2 linked regions of the Variovorax paradoxus genome follow. The protein of the gene in region 2 interacts with the protein of the main gene of each other region in a pairwise test. Links are inferred from orthologs where the notes say so. Each region holds a gene or a part of one and is shown on either strand. Other genes may lie near its edges. The genes, in order: QFZ47_RS27175 and glnL.

The links.
Region 1: the proteins of glnL (region 2) and QFZ47_RS27175 interact in binary tests that used the Escherichia coli proteins (3 or more experiments, as listed by UniProt). The link is inferred for Variovorax paradoxus from one-to-one orthologs.

Annotation. Positions count from the first base shown.
Region 1 is NZ_JAUSXL010000002.1:4,968,316-4,978,257, reverse strand. What follows is about bases 2,879-5,877. They hold QFZ47_RS27175 (P-II family nitrogen regulator), read left to right. Parts: upstream 2,879-4,208; coding sequence 4,209-4,547; downstream 4,548-5,877. Other genes in these bases: QFZ47_RS27160 (RDD family protein), read right to left, coding at 5,597-5,877; QFZ47_RS27165 (diacylglycerol kinase), read right to left, coding at 5,193-5,600; QFZ47_RS27170 (LOG family protein), read right to left, coding at 4,571-5,161; QFZ47_RS27180 (NAD+ synthase), read left to right, coding at 2,879-4,212. In the rest of the region: QFZ47_RS27195 (sodium-translocating pyrophosphatase), read right to left, coding at 1-504; ppa (inorganic diphosphatase), read left to right, coding at 760-1,287; QFZ47_RS27185 (GNAT family N-acetyltransferase), read right to left, coding at 1,317-2,498; more of QFZ47_RS27180, read left to right, coding at 2,518-2,878; more of QFZ47_RS27160, read right to left, coding at 5,878-6,058; QFZ47_RS27155 (DUF3106 domain-containing protein), read right to left, coding at 6,178-7,065; QFZ47_RS27150 (DUF3619 family protein), read right to left, coding at 7,080-7,502; QFZ47_RS27145 (RNA polymerase sigma factor), read right to left, coding at 7,499-8,065; QFZ47_RS27140 (acetolactate synthase 3 catalytic subunit), read left to right, coding at 8,351-9,942. UniProt on the Escherichia coli protein: P-II indirectly controls the transcription of the glutamine synthetase gene (glnA). P-II prevents NR-II-catalyzed conversion of NR-I to NR-I-phosphate, the transcriptional activator of GlnA. When P-II is uridylylated to P-II-UMP, these events are reversed.
Region 2 is NZ_JAUSXL010000002.1:238,569-248,471, reverse strand. Bases 1-2,960 are described here. They hold glnL (nitrogen regulation protein NR(II)), read left to right. Parts: upstream 1-920; coding sequence 921-2,000; downstream 2,001-2,960. Other genes in these bases: ntrC (nitrogen regulation protein NR(I)), read left to right, coding at 2,024-2,960; QFZ47_RS04940 (hypothetical protein), read left to right, coding at 410-916; glnA (type I glutamate--ammonia ligase), read left to right, coding at 1-276. Also shown: more of ntrC, read left to right, coding at 2,961-3,550; QFZ47_RS04925 (hypothetical protein), read right to left, coding at 3,785-4,291; xth (exodeoxyribonuclease III), read right to left, coding at 4,297-5,082; QFZ47_RS04915 (CoA transferase), read left to right, coding at 5,269-5,550; QFZ47_RS04910 (hypothetical protein), read right to left, coding at 5,534-5,923; QFZ47_RS04905 (ATP-binding protein), read right to left, coding at 6,186-7,436; QFZ47_RS04900 (PAS domain-containing protein), read right to left, coding at 7,438-7,878; QFZ47_RS04895 (DUF3606 domain-containing protein), read left to right, coding at 8,091-8,270; QFZ47_RS04890 (cation diffusion facilitator family transporter), read left to right, coding at 8,323-9,276; QFZ47_RS04885 (hypothetical protein), read left to right, coding at 9,356-9,535; QFZ47_RS04880 (ATPase domain-containing protein), read left to right, coding at 9,707-9,903.

The sequences.
Region 1 (9,942 bases), 4.7 Mb from region 2 along the record:
CAGCGGATTGAGGATGGCCGAGAGGCTGCGGTCCGGCGTGAGATTGCCGTTGCCCGCCAGGAACCAATAGAAGACCGAGACGCCCAGCAGGCCCAGTCCCACCACCAGCATGCCCGTGATGGCGCCGCCGCGGAACGCGACGTCGAGCGCCGGGCCGATGCCTTGCGTGGCCGCCTGCGCGGTGCGCACGTTGGCGCGCACCGACACGTTCATGCCGATGAAGCCGCAGGCGCCCGAAAGCACCGCGCCCACCACGAAGCCGACGGCCGTGGTCGCATCGAGAAAGATGCCGATGAGAATGGCCAGGACCAGGCCGACCACCGCGATGGTGGTGTACTGCTTGGCGAGGTAGGCCGATGCGCCGGCCTGGACGGCCGCCGCGATCTCCTGCATCCGCGCATTGCCGGGGTCCTTGGCAAGAATCCAACTTCGAGCCCAGAAACCGTAGCCCACGGCCACGAGGCCGCAGACGATGGCGAGTATCAGGGGGGTGTTGCCGATCATGCTTTGCTTCTCCATTCGTTCGTTGTGACTTGTGGAGACGGACAGCATGGGTCCTGCGCGCAACGCGTACGGGACCCAGGTTTTCCGTCGCGTTGCTTCCTCGAAGCTCGCTGCACCGAAGTGCGGAGCCGATTGGCCAACGGCCAGAATTTACAGGCAAAAACGAGAGCGTGTGCGACCGGGCCGCGACACGGAAAGTAAACTCCGGGTTTGTCCCCATCTCCCCTCATACTTTTCAACTACTCGTAAAACGTCATGTCCTTCGACAAAGTCTCCCCCGGCAAGAACGTTCCCGACGCCTTCAATGTCGTGATCGAAATCCCGATGAACGCCGACCCGATCAAGTACGAAGTCGACAAGGAATCGGGCGCGATCTTCGTGGACCGCTTCATGACGACCGCGATGTACTACCCGGCCAACTACGGCTACGTGCCGCAAACCCTCTCTGGCGACGGCGACCCGGTCGACGTGCTGGTGATCGCGCCATATCCGTTGCTGCCCGGCGTCGTGGTGCCGTGCCGCCCGCTCGGCATCCTGATGATGGAAGACGAAGCCGGCGTCGACGGCAAGGTGCTGGCCGTGCCCACCGACAAGGTATTGCCGATCTACAGCCACTGGAAGTCGGTGGACGACGTGAACCCGATGCGCTTGAAGGCCATCAGCCACTTCTTCGAGCACTACAAGGACCTGGAAGCCGGCAAGTGGGTCAAGGTGCTGGGCTGGGAAGGCATCGACGCGGCCAAGAAGGAAGTCGTCGACGGCATCGCTGCCTACAAGAAGTAATCGGCTCCGCGGGGCGCGCGGCCGGCCGCTCAGCCGGCCTTGAACGGGCTGCGCTCGCCCAGGTGGTCCATGTAGTTTTCGATGCCTTCGCCCTCGCGCTCGAGAAAGCGCTCGACTGCGTCGGCGAACGCGGGGTGCGCCAGCCAGTGGGCGCTGGTGGTCTTCACCGGCATCAGCGCGCGCGCCATCTTGTGTTCGCCCTGCGCGCCGCCCTCGAAGCGCCTGGCGCCGTGCGCGATGCACCAAGCCAGCGGCTGGTAGTAGCAGGCCTCGAAATGCAGGCAGTCGACGCGCTCCACGGCGCCCCAGTAGCGGCCGTAAGCCACCAGCGGACCGTCTGCGTGCGTGGACAGCGCGATCAGGCTCGCTGCAATGGGCTTTCCTCCGCGCTCGGCAATGAACAGCAGCCAGGCTTCTGGCAGGGTGTCGGCCATGCGCTGGAAGAAATCGCGCGAAAGGTAGGGCGGATTGCCATGCTCGCGATAGGTGCGCGCATAGCAGCGGTAGAAGAAATCCCAGTCCGGTCGGGCGATGCCGGCGCCGCGCGACCAGCGAAAAGTCACACCGGCCTCGGCCACCTTGCGGCGCTCCTGGCGGATCTTCTTGCGCTTGTCGTGCGACAGGCTGGCGAGAAAGGCCTCGAAGTCCGCGTATCCGGTCGCCCCGCCTAGGTGCTCGGGGGCGGCATTCGTCCAGTGGAATTGCACCGTGTTGCGCAGCATCAGACCCGCTTCGGTGCATGCGGCGATGTCCGCGTCTGCGCCGAACAGCAGGTGCAGCGACGAAAGATCTTCCTTCTTGCACCAGGCCACCAGCGCCTGCACCAGCAGCGTGCGGCTTTGCGCATCGCGGGCCAGCAAGCGTGCGCCGGGCACCGGCGTGAACGGCACCGCCACCACCGCCTTGGGATAGTAGGCGAGCCCGTGCTGTTCGTAGGCATTGGCCCAGGCCCAGTCGAAGACGTATTCGCCGTAGGAGTGCGTCTTGATGTACGCCGGGCAGGCCCCCCGCAACTCGTTGCCGCGCCACAGGGTGATGAATTGCGGCGTCCATCCGCTCTCGGGCGAGGCGCTGCCGCTGTCGTGCAGCGCCGCGAGGTATTCGTAGCGCATGAATGGCGACGGCTCCGCTTCGGCCAAGAGCAGCGCGTTCCATGCTTTCGGGTTCAGGTCCGACAGTGACGCCAGCACCCGAATGACATAATCGTTCAAGCCTTTTTCTTCCTTCTGTATGACGCTCAAGCTCGCCATTGCGCAACTCAATTTCGTGGTGGGCGACCTCGCCGGCAACGCAAGAAAAATCGTCGACGCCGCGCGCCAGGCCCACGCTGAGGGCGCGCGTCTTCTGCTGACGCCCGAACTCTCGATTGCCGGCTATGCGGCAGAAGATCTTTTCCTGCGTCCCGCCTTCACCGAAGACTGCGATGATGCCGTGAAAGGCATTGCCGCCGCGCTGGCCGATCTCAAAGACATGGTCGTGGTGGTGGGGCATCCGACGGGCGGCAGCCTGCGCAGCCGCTCGGTGGCGGTGCAGATGCGCTACAACGCCGCCAGCGTGATCAAGGAAGGCCGCATCCTCGAGACCTACGCCAAGCGCGAACTGCCCAACTACCAGGTGTTCGACGAGCGCCGTTACTTCACGCCGGGGCAGGGCACCTGCGTGTTCGAGGCCGGCGGCGTCTCGGTGGGCGTGCTGATCTGCGAAGACGCCTGGTTCGACGAGCCGGCCGAACTGGCTCGCGCGGCGGGCGCCGAGGTGCTGGCCGTGATCAACGCCTCGCCGTATCACGTCGGCAAGGAAGGGGAACGCGTGGCGCGGATGGCCGACCGCGCCCGCGCTGTCGGACTGCCGCTGATCTATGCGCACCTGGTGGGCGGGCAGGACGAAGTGGTCTTCGACGGCGCGTCCTTTGCGCTGCAGGCCGACGGCGCACTGGCGATGCAGGCCGAGAGTTTCAAGGAGAGCCTGGTCTTCATGCAGCTGGAGCGCTCGCCGCAGGGCGTGGGTGTGGTGGCGGCGCCTTCGGCCATCGCGGCGCCGCGCGAAGCGGAAGCCCAGCTTTGGGATGCACTGGTACTGGGCGTGCGGGACTACATCGGCAAGAACGGCTTTCCGGGTGCCATCCTGGGGCTCTCGGGCGGCATCGACTCCGCATTGGTGCTTGCCATTGCGGTCGATGCACTCGGCAAGGACAAGGTGCGTGCGGTCATGATGCCTTCGCCTTACACCGCCGACATCAGCTGGATCGATGCGCGCGAAATGGCCACCCGCCTGGGCGTCCGCTACGACGAGATCTCGATCAAGCACACCTTCGAATCGTTCAAGGGAGCGCTGATAGAGGAGTTCAAGGGCCTCCCCGAGGACACGGCCGAGGAGAACATCCAGGCGCGCATCCGCGGCACGCTGCTGATGGCGCTGTCGAACAAGTTCGGTTCGATCGTTCTCACCACCGGCAACAAGAGCGAGATGGCCACCGGCTACTGCACGCTCTACGGCGACATGGCGGGCGGCTTCGCGGTCATCAAGGACCTGCTGAAGACCACCGTGTTCGCGCTGGCGCGCTGGCGCAATGCCCATGACCCGTACGGTACTGGTGCCTCGCCGATTCCCGAGCGCATCATCACGCGGCCCCCGAGCGCCGAACTGCGGCCCGACCAGACCGATCAGGACAGCCTGCCGCCCTACGACGTCCTCGACGGCATCCTGGCACGCTACATGCAGGACGACGAGGGCATCGACGAGATCATCGCGGCCGGCTACGAGCGTGCGGTGGTCGAGCGTGTTGCGCGGCTCATCAAGATCAATGAATACAAACGGCGCCAGGCGCCTGTGGGCATTCGGGTGACCCACCGAAGCTTCGGCAAGGATTGGCGTTACCCTATCACCAGCAAGTTCAACGAAACCGCCGGAGCGCAAAAACCATGAAGCAGATCACCGCCATCGTCAAACCCTTCAAGCTCGAGGACGTACGCGAAGCCCTGGCTGAAGTGGGCGTTACCGGCCTCACAGTGACCGAGGTCAAGGGCTTCGGGCGCCAGAAGGGGCACACCGAGCTCTACCGTGGTGCGGAATACGTGGTCGACTTCCTGCCGAAGATGAAGGTGGAAGTGGTCGTCAACGAAGGCGACGTGGAGCGCTGCATCGAAGCCATCGTCAATTCCGCACGCACCGGCAAGATCGGCGACGGAAAGATCTTCGTCACCGGCGTGGAGCGCATCGTGCGCATCCGCACCGGCGAGGAAAACGAGAACGCTGTTTAACTGGCTCGCCCCCAGGCTGCGCGCTACAGGTTTTCGGCCAGGCGGTCGTCTCGGGGGTGCAGGGGTACTTCGGCGCGCAGCGCCGTGAGCAATTCGGTGGGGTTGGTGCCGGTGCGGATCAGGTTCATCTGCCAATCGCCCATGAAGCCCTCTCGCACGCTGTGCGCCAGGAAGCCCAGCAGGCCGTCGTAGTAGCCGGCGGTGTTCAGAATGCCGGTGGGCTTGTCGTGGTAGCCGAGCTGGCGCCAGGTCCAGATCTCGAACAATTCCTCGAAGGTGCCGATGCCGCCCGGCAGCGCGACGAAGGCGTCGGCGCGCTCGCCCATCATGGCCTTGCGTTCGTGCATGGTGTCGACCACGTGGAGTTCGTCGCACAGGGGATTGGCCAGTTCCCGGTCGACCAGCGCCTTGGGAATGATGCCGACCACGCGGCCGCCGGCGTTGCGGGTGGCTTCGGCCACCGTGCCCATCAGGCCGGTGCGTCCGCCACCGTAGACCAGCTGGCCGCGGTGCTGGCCGATCCACTGGCCAACCGCTTCCGCGGCCCTGGAAAACTCGGCCCGCTCGCCAGGTCGCGAGCCGCAATACACACAGATCGAAAATTCAGGATTCATGCCGCCATCATGCCTCGTGCGGCGGGCGTCTTCATGACGCGAAGCGCTGCCACAGCGCCGCCAGCCAGATGCCCCCGCACAGGGTGAGCGACAGCAGCACGGCGGCGCTGCCCATGTCCTTGGCGCGCTTGGAGAGGTCGTGCCATTCGGGGCCGATGCGATCGATGGCGGCTTCCACCGCGGTGTTGAGCAGCTCGACGATCATCACGAGGATGGCGCTGCCGGCGAGCAGGGCCACTTCGACCCAGCTGCGGCCGAGCCAGAAGGCCGCCGGAATCATCACGATGGCCATGACGGCTTCCTGGCGGAAGGCCGGCTCGCTCCAGCCCGCCCGAAGGCCGTGCAGCGAGATCAGGGTGGCATGCCACACGCGATCCAGGCCCTTGCGGGCCTTTTGCGGGTTCACGGCGGGATCGGGAAGCTTGGGCAGGGCACTCATCGGCGGCTCATCGGCTTGGAGGTTATGAGCCGCGTACCGGCCCAGGCGTCGTGCCAGAACTGGCGCTCGGGGTGAAAGCGCGCCAGCAATGCCCAGACGGCGACCCATCCGAAGATCAGCACCGTGGATTCTCCGCCCGAAAGCTTGAAAGGTGCGATGGCGGCCAGCGGCGGCAGGAACCAGATCCAGCTGAGCAGGTAGCGCGCCAAGGCGCGGGGCTGGGTGAGGGGCCGCCCGTGCGCATCGACGATGCGGATGTTCCAGGTTTTCATGGCCAGCGTCTGTCCCCGGGTCCAGAACCAGACGAAATAGACGCCGAACACCACGAACAGGAAGGCCTGGAGCAGGTGCCGGCGGGAATCCATGGCGTCCCGCATCTGGCCGAGCGTGCTGAACAGCCAGCCTGCAACGAACACCACCGCGAACAGCAGCATGCCCTCATACAGCCAGCATGCCATGCGCCGCCACAGGCCGGGCACTATCGGAAGAGGAGCGCTGGGGGAAGTCTCTGCGAGCGATGAGGAGGGATTCGATTCCGAGAATTCGGAAGAATTTGGAGCCATCGAAACCTTGGGAATCAGGGGGGCGAGGACTGCTCGGCGCCACGGCCTGCAGGATTGGAAGCGGACGATGGCGGCGAAACCTGGGCGGCAGCCGATGGCATGGGTACCTGCGCCTCGGCCGGAGTCGGCTGCGACGTGGCGGCGGATGTGCCGGACGGGGAGGGCGTGGACACGACGGACGGGACACGTTCCGGCGGCGACGCCACCATGATGGCGGCAGGCGCCGTGGCTGGCGCGGGAGCGACAGGTGGGGCCAGCATGATGCGCGGCGTGTGCTGCCCCGCAGGCGTTACGGCAGGCACTGTCACGAGTTTCTGGGCAGGAACTGGACGCACCGGAATGGCGGCACCGCGCGGCTTGGCGGGGGCGCGCTCCGCCAGCCGGCGCCTTTCTTCCTCGCTCAAGGCCTGGTACTGCTCCCACTTGGCCTTGCGTTCGTCGGCAGGGACGCGCTTCACCTCTGCAAAGTTGAGGCGCGCCTGGGCCCGCTGCTGATTGCTCAGGGCTGCCCATTCGATCATTCGGCTGTGCAGGATGGTTTGGTCATCGGCCGACATGTTCGCGTAGTTGCGTGACAGCGCCAGCCACTTGCGCTTGTGCCCCGGGTTCAGGGCGTGCCAATGCGACGCGAGCGGCCGCAGTGCCTGCTGCTGCTCGGCGGTGAGTTCGCTCCAGTACGGCTTGGTCGCTGGAGCGGTCTTCGAAGCCGAGGAAGGCGAGGCCGTTGCCGCCTGCGCAGTACCGCCGGCCGATTTGAGCGGCGGCTCGGAACGGGGTTGGGCGCCGGCGAGCGTCAGGCCGAACAACGCAGCAGCGAGCGCGCCCGCCCAAATGACTGCGCCCGACGTTGGCGGGCGCGGCGGGCGGGACATATCGGTGCGGGAAACGGAAGGACGTCGCATTCGTTCAACGGAACTCAGTCGGAAGCGCCATCGGACTTGAGGAACTGGGCGAAGCCGGGGTCGGTGTAGGCGGCGGGAGGGAGATCGTCCGTCAGCAGGGCGGAATCGACTTCCGCCAGTTCGCTGGCACGGTTTTCGTCCTGCAGCACGCTGATGGTGATCAGCCCTGCAACCAGCGCGATCAGCGGCACCACCGAACCGATGCGGGTCCACCAGCCGCCGCCCATCGTTGCCACATGCCCCGACTGCATGACCACCGAAGCAGCCCGCAACTGGGGCGCCTGCTTGCGCATTGCGACGGCTTGCGCGCGCGCCACCCGCAGCCGCTCGCCGATGTCGTGCGGCAGCTCCTGGCTGCCGTTGGACAGCCGCGCAGCGACGCGCCGGCCGAATTGATCCTCGGCAGCAAAAGAAGAGGTTGGAACCTTAGTGTTCATAGCGAAATTCCCTTGGCTTTAAGCGCCTTGCTCAGGGCGTGCACGGCCCGCGAACAATGGGTTTTGACGCTGCCTTCGGAGCAGCCCATTGCAGCGGCCGTCTCCGCCACATCCATTTCTTCCCAGTAACGCATCAGGAAAGCCTCGCGTTGACGACCGGGCAAAGCTGCTATCTGTTCTTCGATCTCGTGGAAGACCTGGGCGCGGCGGGTCGTGTCCTCGGCACTCTCCGTTTCTCTGGAGTCGGTTGGCGAGACGAAGTTCTCCAGCAGGTCGAAATCTCCGTCGTCGCCGGCAGACTCGAAGTCGCCGAGGTTGGAGAACAGGGCGCGGCGGGTTTTCTGCCGGCGGAACCAGTCGAGCGTGCAATTCGAAAGAATGCGCTGGAACAGCATCGGCAGCTCTTCCGGCGGCTTGTCGCCGTAGTGCTGCGCCAGCTTCATCATGCTGTCCTGCACGATGTCGAGCGCCGCTTCCTCGTCCCGCACGTGGTAGACCGAGCGCTTGAAAGCGCGCCGTTCGACGCTCTTCAGAAAGTCGGAAAGTTCTTGTTCAGTGGCCAAGCGAGAGGGGGCGCCGCGGGCGCCGCATGGGGAATGGGGGTATCGGGAAGCGCTTATGTTTTTCTGCCGCGGATTATGCCCCCGTGCCTTTTCATGGGGATTTTTGCGCGGCGGCAAGCTCATCAATGTCATAATCCGCGCTGCAAGTCAAAAGGCAAACGGGTCACGGTCCGGCGGAACATCAGTCCGCTCATGGCTTTGGCCTCAAGTCCTGGCGCGGCCCCACAAGGGCTGGCAAGGGGCACCCAAGGTTTTTCGTTCCCGAAAAAACTCCAAAGGTTGATCATGGAAATCTCGAAGGCGGAACTCGCTTCCGCAGCAGCCGCGTCCTCTGGCGCCGGCAACCCAACGCAAGAACTCATGGGCGCTGAAGTGCTGGTCAAGGCACTGCAGGCCGAAGGCGTCCAGTACGTCTGGGGCTACCCGGGCGGCGCGGTTCTGTACATCTACGACGCGTTCTACAAGCAGGACACCATCCAGCACGTGCTGGTACGCCACGAGCAGGCCGCCGTCCACGCGGCCGACGGCTATGCGCGCGCCACCGGCGAAGTGGGCGTGGCGCTGGTCACCTCGGGCCCCGGCCTGACCAATGCGGTCACCGGCATCGCCACGGCGTACATGGACTCGATCCCGATGGTGATCATCTCGGGCCAGGTACCCACCGCCGCCATCGGCCTGGACGCCTTCCAGGAATGCGACACCGTGGGCATCACCCGCCCCATCGTGAAGCACAACTTCCTCGTCAAGGATCCGAAGGATCTGGCCATGACGATGAAAAAGGCCTTCCACATCGCACGCAGCGGCCGTCCCGGGCCGGTGGTGGTGGACGTGCCCAAGGACGTCTCCTTCAAGAAGACGCCTTACGCAGGCTACCCCGACAAGGTCGAGATGCGCTCGTACAACCCGGTGCGCAAGGGCCACGGCGGCCAGATCCGCAAGGCGCTGCAGCTGCTGCTGAACGCCAAGCGCCCGTACATCTACACGGGCGGCGGCGTGCTGCTCGGCAACGCCTGCAACGAACTGCGCACGCTGGTCGACATGCTCGGCTACCCGGTCACCAACACGCTGATGGGCCTGGGCGCCTATCCGGCGAGCGACCGCAAGTTCCTGGGCATGCTGGGCATGCACGGCACCATCGAAGCCAACAACGCGATGCAGAACTGCGACGTGCTGCTGGCCGTGGGCGCGCGCTTCGACGACCGCGTGATCGGCAACCCCAAGCACTTCGCGCAGAACGAACGCAAGATCATCCACATCGACATCGATCCGTCGAGCATCTCCAAGCGCGTGAAGGTCGACATCCCGATCGTCGGCGACGTGAAGGACGTGCTCGCCGAACTGATCTCGATGATCCGCGAGAGCACCACCAAGCCTGACGCCGGCGCGCTGGCCGACTGGTGGAAGACCATCGAGGACTGGCGCTCGCGCGACTGCCTCAAGTACGACCGCGGCAACAAGGACGTGATCAAGCCGCAGTACGTGGTCGAAACCCTCTGGAACATGACCAAGGACGCCGACGCGTACATCACGTCGGACGTGGGCCAGCACCAGATGTGGGCTGCGCAGTACTACCGTTTCGACGAGCCGCGCCGCTGGATCAACTCGGGCGGCCTGGGCACCATGGGCGTTGGCATTCCGTACGCCATGGGCATCAAGCTCGCGAAGCCCGATTCGGAAGTGTTCACCATCACCGGCGAAGGCTCGGTGCAGATGTGCATCCAGGAACTCTCCACCTGCCTGCAATACAACACGCCGATCAAGATCTGCTCGCTCAACAACCGCTACCTGGGCATGGTGCGCCAGTGGCAGGAGATCGAATACTCCGGCCGCTACAGCCACAGCTACATGGATGCGCTGCCCAACTTCGTGAAGCTGGC
Region 2 (9,903 bases):
GGTCTCGACGGCGTGGAAAACAAGATCCACCCGGGCGAAGCCGCCAGCAAGGACCTGTACCATCTGCCGCCGGAAGAAGACGCGCTGATCCCGACCGTCTGCCACAGCCTCGACCAGGCGCTCGACTACCTCGACAAGGACCGTGCGTTCCTGACCAAGGGCGGCGTGTTCACCGATGCCTACATCGATGCCTACATCGAACTGAAGATGCAGGAAGTCACGCGCTTCCGCATGGCGACCCATCCGGTCGAGTTCGACATGTACTATTCACTCTGATTGCGAGCCCCTGACGGGGATTCAAGACAAAAGGACGGCCTCGGCCGTCCTTTTTTGCTGGCGCGGAACATCTTGTCACCAGTGAAGTCGAATTGCAGGAAAATGCGCCTTTGTCGCGCCATCACCGATTCTCATGAAGACTGCTTCTCTCATTTTCCTGGCCGGTTCATTGTTGGCCGCCTTGCCCGCGCCCGCCCAGGAGCGCGTGTGGCGCTGCGGCAATGAATACACCAACAATTCGACCATCGCCCAGCAAAAGGGCTGCAAGGTCATGGAAGGCGGCAACGTCACCGTCGTGCAGGGCACCAAGCCTTCGGGCGGCGGTTCAGCCGGCGGCGGTTCAGCTTCGACGGCGTCCCGTGCACCCGCGGGCAGCCCGCGCGTCGAAGGCGTCGACCAGCGCGCGCGCGACGGCGAAGCCCGCTCGGTGCTCGAAGCCGAGCTCAGGAAGGCCGAAGCCCGCCAGGCGGAGCTGCAGAAGGATTACAACAACGGCGAGCCCGAGAAGCAGGGCAGCGAAGGCCGTAACTACCAGAAGTACCTCGATCGCGTGGCTGAAATGAAGGCCGAGCTGGCCCGCAACGAGAGCGACATCGCGGGCATTCGCCGCGAACTCGGCCGCCTGCCGGCCAAGCAGTAGAGACATGGCGTTCGGGAAGAAGGCGGCCGGCGCCACTCCGCGCTTTCAGTCCTTCGACCTGCTGTCCACGCTGATTGCCGTGGTCAGCACCAACGGTTCGGTGCTGTTTGCCAATGCGGCCCTCGAAGACGCGCTGGGCACTTCGCGCCGCACGCTCGAAGGCTCTCAGTTCGGTGCCTGTTTTCACGAGCCGCACGTGCTTCGCACCGCCATCGACGGTGCGCGCAGCAACGACTTCGCCACGCTGCGCTATGAGGCCTTCCTGCGCCGCGTCAATCATGAATTGATGCCGGTGCAGGTCACGCTGGCCCAGGGCGACAAGCCGGGCGAACTCATCATCGAGATGTCGCCGCTCGAACAGCAGGTGCGCCAGGACCGCGAGGAACGCCTGCTCGACCAGGCGCAGGCCAACAAGGAACTCATCCGCAATCTCGCGCACGAGATCAAGAACCCGCTGGGCGGCATCCGCGGCGCGGCGCAGCTGCTGCAGATGGAGGTCGAGTCACGCGACCTGATCGAGTACACGCAGGTCATCATCCACGAAGCCGACCGGCTGCAGACGCTGGTGGACCGGCTGCTGGCACCGCATCGGCGCCCGCACGTGGTGGGCGACGTGAACATCCATGAAGTCTGCGAGCGCGTGCGCTCGGTCATTCTTGCGGAGTTTCCGCGCGATCTGCACATCGAGCGCGATTTCGACGTGTCGATTCCCGAATTCCGCGGCGACCGCGAACAGCTCATCCAGGCCACGCTCAACATCGTGCACAACGCGGCGCAGGCGCTGGCCGAGCGCCGCGCGGCAGGCGATGCGCAGATCACTTTCAAGACACGCATCGCCCGGCAGGTGATATTCAACAAGCAGTGGTATCGATTGGCACTGGAATTGCATGTCATCGACAATGGACCGGGTGTGCCGGACACGATCAAGGACCGCATCTTCTATCCGCTCGTATCGGGCAGGGAAGGCGGAACAGGGCTTGGATTGACGCTTGCGCAAACTTTTGTGCAACAGCATCACGGCGTGATCGAGTGCGACAGCGTCCCGGGCCGAACCGATTTCAAGATATTGATACCGCTGCCCTAGCAGCCACGGCAACAAGGAGATGCATGAAGCCGATCTGGATAGTTGATGACGACCAATCGATCCGCTTCGTGCTGGAGAAGGCCCTTTTGCGCGAAGACCTGCCCACGCGCAGCTTCACCAACGCGCGCGAGGTGCTGGCCGCCCTCGAACTCGCCGACGACGACGAACAGCAGGGCCCACAGGTCCTGGTGAGCGACATCCGCATGCCCGGCGGCTCCGGGCTCGACCTGCTCGACAAGATCAAGGCCAAGCACCCGGGCCTGCCCGTCATCATCATGACGGCGTTCTCCGACCTCGACAGCGCCGTCTCGGCGTTCCAGGGCGGTGCCTTCGAATACCTGCCCAAGCCCTTCGACCTGCCGCGCGCCGTCGAGCTGATCCGCCGCGCCGTCGACGAAAGCCAGCGCGAGGAAGTGGCCGAAGAGCGCATGGTCGCCGCGCCTGAAATGCTGGGCCAGGCGCCCGCCATGCAGGACGTGTTCCGCGCCATCGGCCGCCTCTCGCAAAGCAACGTGACGGTGCTCATCACCGGCGAATCGGGCTCGGGCAAGGAACTGGTGGCGCGTGCGCTGCACAAGCATTCGCCGCGCGCCAACGGCCCCTTCGTGGCCATCAACACCGCAGCCATCCCCAAGGACCTGCTCGAGAGCGAACTCTTCGGCCACGAGCGCGGCGCCTTCACCGGCGCGCAGACCATGCGGCGCGGGCGCTTCGAACAGGCCGAGGGCGGCACGCTCTTTCTCGACGAAATCGGCGACATGCCCTTCGACCTGCAGACGCGCCTCTTGCGCGTGCTGAGCGACGGGCATTTCTATCGCGTGGGCGGCCACAACTCGGTCAAGGCCAACGTGCGCGTGATCGCGGCCACGCACCAGGACCTCGAGCAGCGCGTCAAGCTCGGCGGCTTCCGCGAAGACCTGTTCCACCGCCTCAACGTGATTCGCCTGCGCCTGCCGGCGCTGCGCGAGCGCGGCGAAGACGTGCCGGCGCTCACGCGCCATTTCCTGCAGGTGAGCGCGCGCCAGCTCGGCGTCGAACCCAAGCGCATTTCCGATGCGGCCCTGGCCAAGCTGGCTTCGTTCAGCTTTCCCGGCAACGTGCGCCAGCTCGAAAACATCTGCCACTGGCTGACCGTGATGGCGCCGGCCCAACTGATCGAAGCCAAGGACCTGCCGCCCGAAGTCATGGCCGCGGCAGCCGGTGCGCAAGCCGCCGAAGCGGCCGCCGCCACGACGGCGCCTTTGCAACCCGCGCCACAGCTGTCGCCGAGCCTCGAGCGCGAAGCGGCACCGGCGAGCGCTGCCGCACCGGAAGCCGCCGAAGGCCTCGTGGGTGCGAGCAGCTGGGAAAGCGGCCTCGAGATCGAAGCCCAGGCGCTGCTCGCGGCCGGGCGCACCGACGTCTGGGATGCGCTGTCGCGCCGTTTCGAATCGCGGCTGATCCTTACCGCGCTGGCCAACACCCGCGGCCGCCGGATCGAAGCCGCTCAGAAGCTGGGCATCGGCCGCAACACCATCACCCGGAAAATCCAGGAACTAGGAATCGAGTAAGCCGCCTCACAAAGAGAGAGCGGCTGCCTCCCTTCCAGAAACACCGAGGAACCGGCTTTGCCGGGCCTCTGGTGTTGCCCCCGGTAGGGGTTGGCGCAGCGACACGAAGTGCGCGAAGACTGGGGGCGAGCCAAATGCCACCGAGGAACCGGCTTTGCCGGGCCTCTGGTGTTGCCCCCGGTAGGGGGTTGGCGCAGCGACACGAAGTGCGCGAAGACTGGGGGCGAGCCTCAGTTATCGGCTGCGCTGCCCCAGCGTCAGCGAGTCGAGCTGGAAGTTGCCGCTCTTGTCCCAGAGCCATGTGTCGACGTAGGTGTGGCCGCCCAGGCCTCCCGGGCTGGGCAGCGGCGACGCCGCCTTGATGAGTTCCGCAATCTTTCCCGGCACCTCGGGCGCATGGCTCGGCACGCGGCTGAACGTGACGTTCCTGACGTTGCCTTCGGCATCGAGGTCGGTTTCGACCACCACCACCGCATAGACCAGCGGAGGAATCTTTCCCTTGTAGATGCGCTGTGGGTAGGCCTTGTAGATCTGGCGCGCGCCCGTCTTGCGATAGGCCCGCACGGCGGGCGTCTGCGCGGTGATCAGCCGCACGGTCGGCACATCGGTCCTCGCGCTTGGCACCTCGTCGGTGGCGGAACTGGCCGGCTTGCCGTCGCCGGGTTTGTCCGCGGGCTTGAATGCGGAACAGGCGGCGAGCGCGAGCGCCGCTGCGATGGTCGTGAGGGTGCGGATGGTCATGGTCATCAAATTCCCTGGTCGAGGTCGAGCACCACCGGTGCGTGGTCGCTTGGCTTTTCCCACTTGCGTGGTACGCGGTCGATGATGCAGCCCTTGGCGCGCGGCACCAGCGGCTCGCTCACCAGGATGTGGTCGATGCGCAGGCCGCGGTTCTTCTGGTAGCCCAGCATCCGGTAGTCCCACCACGAATAGCTTTTCTCCGGCTGCTCGAAGAGGCGGAAGCTGTCGACCAGGCCCAGCTGGAGCAGCGCCTTGAAATGCTCGCGCTCTTCGGTCGTGTGATGGATGGTTTCCGCCAGGCCCACGGGATCGAAGCTGTCGCGGTCTTCCGGTGTGATGTTGAAATCGCCGAGAAGCACCAGGTTCGGATGAGCGGCCATTTCCGCACGCAGCCATTCGCGCAGGGCGCGCAGCCAGCCCATCTTGTATTCGAACTTGTCGGTGCCCGGCGCCTGGCCGTTGACGAAGTAGCCGTTCACGATGCGCAGCGGACCCGCCGGCGTCTCCACCGTGGCCGCAATCACGCGGGACTGGTCATCGGTGAAGCCGCCGATGTTCCTTGCCACGTCGCGCATCGGCGCAAGGCTCAGTATGGCGACGCCGTTGTAGGTTTTCTGGCCGAACACGGCAGCCTCGTAGCCGGCCGACTTGAGCACATCGAGCGGGAACTTGTCCTCGCTCATCTTGAGTTCCTGCAGGCACAGCACGTCGACGGGATTGGCAATGAGCCAGTCGAGCACATGCTGCAGGCGGGCGGTGAGGGAGTTGACGTTCCAAGTGGCTATTTTCATGAAAACGCTAAGCTGTTGGTTTTAAAGGCATTTTTACTGATAACTGATGGGGTTTTCGTTCTGTGCCCCGCTGGGTATCCCTAGGTGGGCCCTCTGCAGCTTAGCAAAAGCACTTGAGAACACGCGTTACGCTTGACGTGCGCGCGATCGGCACCGCCCTCTAACTTTCATGCATGGTTGCCGACGATGAGCGAGGACGGACGCCGTCCACACCGGCAGGAGATCGAGCGCGCCATCGGGAATCGGCCCTGCGGAGAACTCTGCGGAGCGCTCATGCGCGCCGGTGTCCCTGCAGGGCCGGTCAACTCGGTCTCGGAGGGGTTTGCCCAACCTCACACGAAGCATCGCGAGATGATGGTTCAGCGCGACGGCTATGGCGGTATCGGGCTCTCGGTCCGGCTGCAGGCCACCGCCGGCACGCCGGCAGGATATTTGTCGCAGCCGGCATGCGTCAGAAGTCGCCGCTGATTGCCGCGCTCCTCACGGGCGAGGCCGCGAGCGGAAAGCCAGGCGTGGTCGATTGACAGCTGAAGCGCGCATAGACCTCGTCATTGCCGACCCAGTCTTCGTCGAGGCTGTCGCGGCTGACGATCCGGTTGAAGGTGTAGACCCCGTCGGCCGTGACGGTCTTCGATGAGATGGAAAAGAGCGAATCATCAGCGCCATTGAAGCCGCTGTCCTCGCCCCAGACCCGGCAGCCCAGCTTGAACTTGAGGCCCAGGTTCTTGACGAGGTTTTCTTCGAAGTTGTCCAGGTTGACGCGGACGGTCGCATCGACCTTGGCCTGTGAAGTACCGGAAATCAGCGTGACGCGAAGCGAGGGTTGAGAAAGAGAAGGCATGAGAAGACTCCTGTAGGGATTGGGGGCGAGAGACAAGAGGGCTGCCAAGGTCTCGCCCCGCGGGCCCCGGCGTCGGCTCGAATCTGGCATGCCATCGAACCGACACCTTCATGCTAGGTGTTGGCCGCGCTTTTTTCGTCTCACAAAAGCACAGGTCTGAATGCGTAGGGGTTGGCGTGGTGGCTGGCTTTCCTGGATAGGCACCTGGAGACCTGCGCGGCCGATGGCTGTTCAGCCTGGGCCAGATGGCAGGCCTGCGGCCTCACCGGATCTCGCCGCTCGTTTCGATCGGGAGTTCGAGCGTGAAGGTCGCTCCGGTGCCCGGTCCGTCGCTGTGGGCGGTGAGCGTTCCGCCCATTTCATGCGCGGCAACCACTGCGCTGTGCAGCCCGAAGCCATGCCCGGTTTTCTTTGTGGTGAACCCGTGCGCGAAAATCTGGGTCAGGGCCTGCGTCTCGATGCCCGTCCCGTTGTCCGCGACGCGGATGCGCAGCCGTTGGCCCGGCGCCATATCCACCCGCAGTTCGAGTCTCGGATCGCGATGGGCCACGCCCTCCATGGCCTGCTCGGCATTGGCGATCAGATTCACCAATATCTGCAGTATGCGACCCTTGTCCAGCGGCAACTGCGGAATGGGCGCAATCTCTTTCTCCACCACCATGTGGCGCTGTGCCAGCGCCTCTGCATTGATGCGCAACGCATCTTCCACCAGTGCGCCGACCTGCGCCATTTCCAGCAACCTGGACGCGCCGGCATGGGCCTGCTGCGCGGCGATGATCTCCTTGATGTGCTCCACCTTCTTGCTCAGCGCCACCAACTCCTCGATGGCATCGTGCTGCTCCGCTTCCAGCGCGCGGGCCAATTGGCGCAGGTAGCCGGGCAGCATCTTGCCTTTGGCGTCCGATGCCAGAAACGCACCAAGGTCGTCTGCATGATCCTCGATCAGCTGGACCGCCCGCGCGAGCCCCTGGACCTTTGAAGCGCGAATGCCCGAGAGAATCAGTGCAGCAGACACGTTCACGCTGTTGAGCACATTGCCGACGTTGTGCAGCACATTGGTCGCGATCCTGGCCATGCCAGCCAGGTGCGAGGCTTCGATCAACTGCTTGTGCACCTCGGCGATCTGGCGTTCGGCTTCTTTCAGGTCGGAGATGTTCTTGGTGATGCCGAAGGTTCCGATGATCTGGCCTGCACGATTGCGCAGCGGCATCTTCGTGGTCAAGGCCCAGGAATCGGGGCGCCCATCTATCCAGGTTTCCCTCTCCACCTTGCCGATCATCGGCAAGCCCGTGCGGATGATCTCCTGCTCGTCCTCGAACGCCGGGCGGGCGTGTTCTTCGGAAAAAACGTCGAAGTCCGATTTGCCCACGAGTCCTTCGGGAGTGGCCATTCCGAACTCGAGGGCCTGGGCCGTACTGCTCTTGATGAAGCGAGACTGGAGGTCCTTGAAATAGATGTGATCCGGAGAGTTGTCCAGCAGCGCCCGCAGGAGTTCGCGCTCGTTGACGAGCATTTCATTCGCCTGGCGGCTGCGGGTGAGGTCGAAACAGGACCCCCTGGGTGCCGACAATCGTCCCGCCCGGCTCCCGCACCGCGGATTCGATGAACTGCAAGCACTGCGGCTGGTCGCCGCTACCGGAAAAAGCTTCTTCGCGCTCGGCTTGCTGCCCGGTCTGCATGATCAGCGCGTGCTGAAGGCATTCCTGCGCCGCGAGTTCCGGCCGCCACATCGAATGGAGATCCTGTGCCGCGCCAGACGCGATCTCGTCGGCGGTTCGGCCCAGGATGCGGTCTGCAGGCATGCCCTTGATTTGACAGAACCGGGGGTTGACGAAGATGAAGCGCCCGGCCGCGTCCTTGCGAAAAAGGCCGACGGGCAACTGCTCGACGAGCGGCGCCGCTTCCTCCGAGAGGGATGAGCCTGCGATGGAGGTTGGTTGGGTTCGCATGGTCATGGAGTCGCTCTTCGCTCATGGGTTGTCGACATCGGAACACCCGGGTGGAAGCCGCCCGATGGCGCCGTCGGCCGAGGCACAGCCATGAAGGCGCGTGGCGATGGTACGGGATACCTGTAGAAATTGTCCTGCATCAACCATGGCGTCCGGCTGTCAGGGCGGTCCCCTTCAGCGGTGAAACTTTCGGCTCCAACCCACCTGGAGATCCCGCGATGCCGGACGACATGGAGATCCGCGTTCCACAGGACGACGAGCGAATCGACATCACCGACCTGAAAGAGGTCGACTACTGGACGAAGTGGTTCGGCGTCAGCGAGGCCCGGCTGCGGATGGCCGTCGCGTCCGCGGGCACCATCAAGGACGATCTGCGGACCTACCTTGGCCTTCCCTGAAGGCCGGAGCCGAAAGGCGCGCAGCGGCTGGCCTGCGGCCGCACCTTGATCGATGGCTGCCGAATCGAAGCTCGCAATCTACGGCGCGATCGCGGCCAATGTGGCCATTGCGGCGACCAAGTTCGCCGTGGCCGGCATCACCGGCAGTTCGGCCATGCTGTCGGAAGGCATCCATTCGGCGGTCGATACTTTCAACGGCGTGTTGCTTCTGGTGGGCATCCGGCTGAGCCAGCGGCCCGCAACACCCGAGCATCCCTTCGGCCACGGCAAGGAGCTGTACTTCTGGAGCCTGATCGTCGCGGTGCTCATCTTCGGCCTGGGCGGCGGCGTGTCGTTCTACGAAGGCGTCCAGCACATGCGCAAGCCGGAGCCGATGCGCGATCCGGCCTGGAACTATGTGGTGCTGGGGCTGGCCGCATTGTTCGAAGGCACCAGCTTCCTGATTGCGCTGCGGCAGTTCCGCGCTCAATCGCGCGGCGCCGGGTTCTGGCGGGCGCTCGGGCAAAGCAAGGATCCGACCACCTACACCGTGCTTGCCGAAGATTCGGCGGCGCTGGTCGGACTGGCCGTGGCGGCGCTGGGCATCTACTTCAGCCACCGCCTCGGTATGCCGACGCTCGACGGCGCCGCCTCGGTGGTGATCGGGCTGCTGCTGGCCGGCGTGGCGGTGCTGCTGATCAGCCAGGCCCGCGGGCTGCTGATCGGCGAGGGCATCCGCCCGGAGACCGCGCGAGCCATCCGCAGCCTGGCCATGGAGCAGCCGAGCGTGCAGGACGTCGGCCACGTGCTGTCGATGTACATCGGCCCTGACGAGGTCCTGGTGGTGGTCGACCTGAATTTCAAGGAAGGCACGGCCACCGGCGACGCGGCCGACGCCATTGCCGCGATCGAGCAGCAGGTGCGTGGGCGCTATCCGATGATCAGGCGGCTTTTCATCGAGGCGAGCGAGGCGCCCGTGGAAGAAGCTGCCTCCGCGCGGGCCGGCGGGATCGTCGGCCTTGGCTGACGATCGCTGCCGCCATTGCCTGAGCGCTCCCGTGCCGCAGGCACTCCACTGTCGGGGCTCATTCAGGAGGTTGCCAGCCATGAACACGCCATCGCCGAAGCGCCGCGAGCGCTCTCACGACGAACCGGAGATCACCCAGGAAGAATCCGTGCCCACCGACGGCAAGGACACCGAGGGCGAGGAGCTGATGAAGAAGGTCGACAACAAGAAGCTCGAGGACCCTGGCGATGCCGAACGCAAGACGCCCGACAAGTCCTGAGCCGTTCCCGCTGCTGCCCGCGCCCGGCGCTGCGGGGCAGTGGCGTTGTCTTCTCTCGAAGAAGGACGATGCCCTACAACCCGGGACCTGCACCCCTTGATAAAAATCCTCCTGGCAGATCGCGAACAGAACAGGGCCAAAAGGACTGTCTGTCCATCGATGGAGGAAGAAATGAAACTCGACGGCACGGCCGTGTCGTCCACGCAGGACGGCCTGATGAAAGTCGGTGTTCCCGGCCTCGACGATGTTCTTGGCGGCGGGCTCACGTCCAATCGTCTCTACCTGGTCGAAGGCACGCCCGGTGCCGGCAAGACCACCATCGCGCTTCAATTCCTGATCGAAGGCGCCAAGCGCGGCGAGTCGGTGCT